One region of the Pseudoalteromonas sp. bablab_jr011 genome, then DNA from elsewhere that is predicted to be linked to it. Evidence: riboswitches for the same ligand, from Rfam matches in the RefSeq annotation. Region 1 holds a riboswitch; the other holds the start of a gene.
The links. A riboswitch is a leader RNA that binds a small molecule or an ion and turns the genes downstream of it on or off. The one in region 1 is predicted to bind cobalamin.
Positions count from the first base shown of each region.

Region 2: linked by a shared signal. The riboswitch ahead of JIG41_RS19940 (TonB-dependent receptor domain-containing protein) and the one ahead of JIG41_RS14640 (ABC transporter ATP-binding protein) in region 1 are both predicted to bind cobalamin.

Region 1 is NZ_JACDWU010000245.1:10,807-13,211, reverse strand. It holds gene JIG41_RS14650 (FKBP-type peptidyl-prolyl cis-trans isomerase) at 1-106, shown strand, start outside; gene JIG41_RS14645 (histidine phosphatase family protein) at 162-779, shown strand; cobalamin riboswitch at 1,053-1,175, shown strand; gene JIG41_RS14640 (ABC transporter ATP-binding protein) at 1,325-2,158, shown strand; gene JIG41_RS14635 (iron ABC transporter permease) at 2,151-2,405, shown strand, end outside.
Region 2 is NZ_JACDWU010000304.1:95,436-97,840, forward strand. It holds gene JIG41_RS19940 (TonB-dependent receptor domain-containing protein) at 1-1,549, opposite strand, end outside; cobalamin riboswitch at 1,583-1,738, opposite strand; gene JIG41_RS19945 (YajQ family cyclic di-GMP-binding protein) at 1,956-2,405, opposite strand, start outside.

The DNA.
Region 1 (2,405 bases):
ATTTGTGATCCCTCCTGCGCTTGCGTGGGGTAAAAAGGGGAATGGTGGTAAAATTGGTGCAAATGCAGTGCTGCATTTTGATGTTCGCTTAATTCGTTTAGCCTAACTCGACACTGAGCTAGAAACGCGTTACCGTCTTGTATGGCTGATTAAGGATATTTATGGACGCATTTACTTCACGGGTTTACTTACTACGTCATGGCGAAATTGCAACTCCGGGCATTCTTTGTGGGCACGTTGATGTTGCTTTGTCAGATGTAGGCTATGAACAGATGCGTCTAGCAAGCGCAAAATTATCTCGCTTCGATGCTATTTATAGCTCTCCGCTAAAACGTTGTTCAACGCATGCAGAATTCTTAGCTCGTCAGCATACAATCAATGTGCAATATAACAATGCATTGAAAGAGTTTAATTTTGGTGACTGGGATGGCCAAGATTACCAACAACTTTGGCAACAAAATGGTAAACCTCATGTCGGTGATTTTTGGCAACATCCGTGGCAGGTTAAAGTGCCAAATGGTGAATTAATGGCTGACTTTTACGCGCGAGTCGAAGCATGGTGGCAGGCATTTTTAGTTTCGCTTACAGAGTCCAAACATACGCAATCATTAGTGATTAGCCACGCCGGTGTAATTAAACAAATCCTCGCTATTATTTGTCATATGCCTAAACAAACGAATACTCACCTTAATGTTTTTCATTTACCTTATGCAGGGTTAATAACGTTAGATGTATATATAGATGAACAAGGGCAAGCGTGGCCTAAAATAGTTTTTTAGCCATCTAGAGTGATATTCATTGAATTATTTACTTAGCCCGCCATAATATACCGAACTACCTCAAAATTTAGATTTCGGCGTTTTACAGGGGCTTTATATCAAGGCGTTACTTTGCAGCACGTATATAAGTAACAACTTAGAAAGTAAGTTTTTGAACAACGTTCTGCGGGTTGGTTTAAAGCGATTAATTCCGCGTTATTGATTTTAGGAAAGGAATAACCATTCTGTGTAATCAATTTCTTGCCTATATTGCTTTAATTCCAACAGAAACTCGCATCATGAGGTCGTTTAGGTATATCTATATGCTATGGAATGGGGTGAGATTCTCCAGCTGTTCCCGCAACTGTAATCCATGATGAACATGGTCAGCCAGATACTTAGCAACAACAATTAGTCTTATTATGCTAATACAGTAGAGTGTTTATCGATTTGAGCGATTTAATATTCAAACTAATTAGTATCATTGAGCGGGTCAACTCACGTTATCTACTGATATAGGTCAGTGCTTTCTGGTGCGTTGATAAAACTCGCCAAGAGAGTGTAATTTGCAATTAAAAAGCCAAGGCACAACCCCTTTAATTTCAGTATCTGATTTAAGCTGGGGAATTGCTGATAAAACAATTCTTAAATCAATCAATTTGCAGTTAAATGCAGGTCAATTTATTGGTTTGCTGGGACCTAATGGCGCCGGTAAATCAAGTTTATTGCGTTGCTTATATCGCTATTTAAAACCACAACAAGGTGCAGTCTTTTTAGCTGGCGATAATATTTGGCAAATCAGTGCTGATGAATTCGCTAAAAATGTTGCTGTGGTTTTACAAGAGTCTCCTTCGCAATTTAATTTATCTGTTTTCGATGTAGTTAGTTTAGGTCTCACCCCACATAAAACCCTGTTTAGTGCGACTAATGCCGATGATAAAAAGCGTATTTATCAAGCAATCGAGCAGGTTGGTTTAAGTCATCACACACAGCAAAGCTTTGATTCACTCTCGGGTGGAGAAAAACAGCGTGCACTTATAGCCCGCTCAATTGTTCAGCAACCAAAGTTATTGATTATGGATGAGCCAACCAGCCATCTTGACGTTAAGTATCAAATTCAAATTATGGAGCTTGCTAAGTCACTTGATGTCACTGTGCTCGCTTCATTTCATGATTTAAATCTAGCTGCTAGCGTATGTGATGAGTTACTTGTTATCGATGAAGGTCAATTAATTACGCAAGGCACACCAAAAGAGGTGCTTACAGAGCAGCTGTTAAGTGATGTTTTTGGTGTTTGTGCAAGAGTGTCTGCTCATCCTCAGTCAACCTCGTTTGATGAGTTCGTGCCACATATTACCTACTATTACGGCTATAACAGACAGGAGCATCAAGATGACTGATAGGGTGCGCTTTAGTCTCTGTGTATGCGTTGCACTTGTTAGTTGCTTTTTAGCACTCAGTTTTGGTGCCGCGAGTACATCAATGAGTGATGTGCTGCATAGTTTAATCAGCCAGGGCAGTGATGAATTTATCCAGCGTATTATTTTGCAACTGCGCATGCCACGTATGATATTGGCGTTTTTAGCTGGAGCTGGGCTCGCGCTTGCTGGGCTTATATTACAAACCGTAACGCGAAACCCGTTGGCA
Region 2 (2,405 bases), on a different contig from region 1:
TGTGTTTAGATACATAGGTCAATGCATTACCTGTTTCAGTATCCTCTGCTGATAGGTAGGTAAAATTGAAGCTGTGATCAAAACCTAGCACTTGGTTTTTAAAGCTAAATTCAACCCCTTCGTGGCGAGCTTGATTGATATTCGTTGGTTGCCAAGCGCCGGATGCATTTGGTGCCCAGGCAATTTTGTTATCTATTTCACTGCGGAAAATAGCGATATCTAGGCTGATATCATTCACATTAAGTGATAAACCTAACTCTTGGTTATCTGATGTTTCAGGATTGAGTTCTGGGTTACCAGAGCCGGGATAATACAGATCATTAAAGGTTGGTGACTTAAAGCCGGTGCTTTGGCTTAAGCGGAATGTCGCGATATCATTTAGATGATAACCGACCGCTGCCGTATAGGTTGTTTCGTCACCAAATTGTTGGTCATCATCTTGTCGTACAGTCAGATTTGCCAGCACGTGCTCATCATCGTAGTAAGCCCCAACAAACGCAGCGAATACCTCACGACTGTCTTTTAGATAAGTGCCAGAATTAGTATTTACTTCATCTTTATACCAGTTTAAACCACCGCTAATTGTTAAACTTTGATTTAAAAAATATTGGCCGTTGTAATCGATTTGCTCACGTTCTGTCTCAAACTTATCAACCACCGTTGCACCGGTGTAGTCGATACGCGAGTCATCTGAACTGTCGCTAGAGATTGCAATATCAATCGCATGGGCGTGTTTTTCGAATGCTTTTTTCCAACCTAATGAAGCTTGGTAGTTTTCGAACTCACCTTTTTCTACTGTACTATCAGCAGGACTAAAAGAGCTATCGTATTGCGCTTCACCTTCTGAGTACTGACCCTGTAATAAAAGCTCCCCTAGTCGCTCATTTTGATAGCCTAGGTTAAAACCAAGGTTTTTATTTTCATAGCCATCTTCATCAGGTGCTACACCTTGCAATACATCAAAGCCGTCTGTTTTTTCGTAACCTGCATTAACAGAAATATCGACATCTGCAATCTGACCACCAGTAGCCACTTGGTACTCTTGGTAAGAATCTGAACCAAAGGTGACATCCAAAGTGGTATTTTGTGCTTTACGAGTAATAATATTGATCACACCCGCTAACGCATCTGAGCCATACACAGCAGCACGAGAACCCTTAATGACCTCAACGCGTTCAATACTGTTTAACGGAATATTGCTAATACTTTTATAGCCCAGCGTTGCCGAACCTGTGCGTACACCATCAATTAAAATAAGCGTATGACGTGAGCTGGCACCCCGAAGTGAAACACCTGAACTTTGCCCAAAACCACCATTAGCATTAATTTGGAAACCGGCTTGTGTTGCCAGTAAACTAGGTAAGTCGCGAACATAGCTTGCATCGATATCAGCACGGTCAATGACTGTAACGCTCGCTAAGACTTCATTAATAGATTGTTCGAATTTATTGGCAGTCACTGTGATGTGCTCGATTGATTGCTCATCCGCAGACACAGAAAAAGACAACGCAGCAGCAACCGCTACGCCTAACGTAGATTTATTTAGCATGATATCCCCTAGCCTGTGCCCACCGCACACGCAAATAGTAAGTTAATTCAAGGCCGGTCTCCGGACTCTGCATATACTGAGCATACGCATTACCGTTGCGGGGGCAGTGTTGGCATTGTTTTCTCCTTGAAAACGCACCAGCTTCCCGATTATCTTGCTGTTATTTCAGCCTTTGAAATAGCATGTATCTAAGCAGATACAGCAAGCACCTTGAAAATAGGCTGCTATTGTGATGATTTTAGGAATAAATGTCAATGGACGTCTAAACTTCTAAACAAAGCTAGATAGAAAGTAAAATAAAAAAGCCAAACACGTTTATGTTTGGCTTTAGATTAGTCACAACTTCACCGCTCTTCTAGTAGAGCTGTGCGTTCGTAGTCAGACAGTGCTTTCGCAATAAAATTAATTAATCGCGGAAGTTTTTGAATTGGAATGGTTGACCTAAATCAGCAGTACGAACAACCTGCATTGCTTCTTGTAAATCATCACGCTTTTTACCCGTTACACGTAACTCTTCACCTTGAATAGCGGCTTGTACTTTAATTTTTGAGTCTTTAATCAACTTGACGATTTTCTTTGCAACGTCTTTTTCAATACCTTGCTTAAGTGCCACATCACGCATGACGTATTTACCGCTGCGCGACTCATCTCTAAGCTCTAAACTAGACACGTCTAAACCGCGCTTTGAAATTTTCGCAGCAAGAATATCGAATAATTGCATAACTTGCTGTGGTGCTTCGGCTTTTAGCTTAATGACTTTGTCGTTTAATTCGATTGATGCATCAACACCACGAAAGTCAAAACGTGTTTCTAATTCACGCTTAGCATTATCCACTGCATTCTGCGCTTCGTTCAT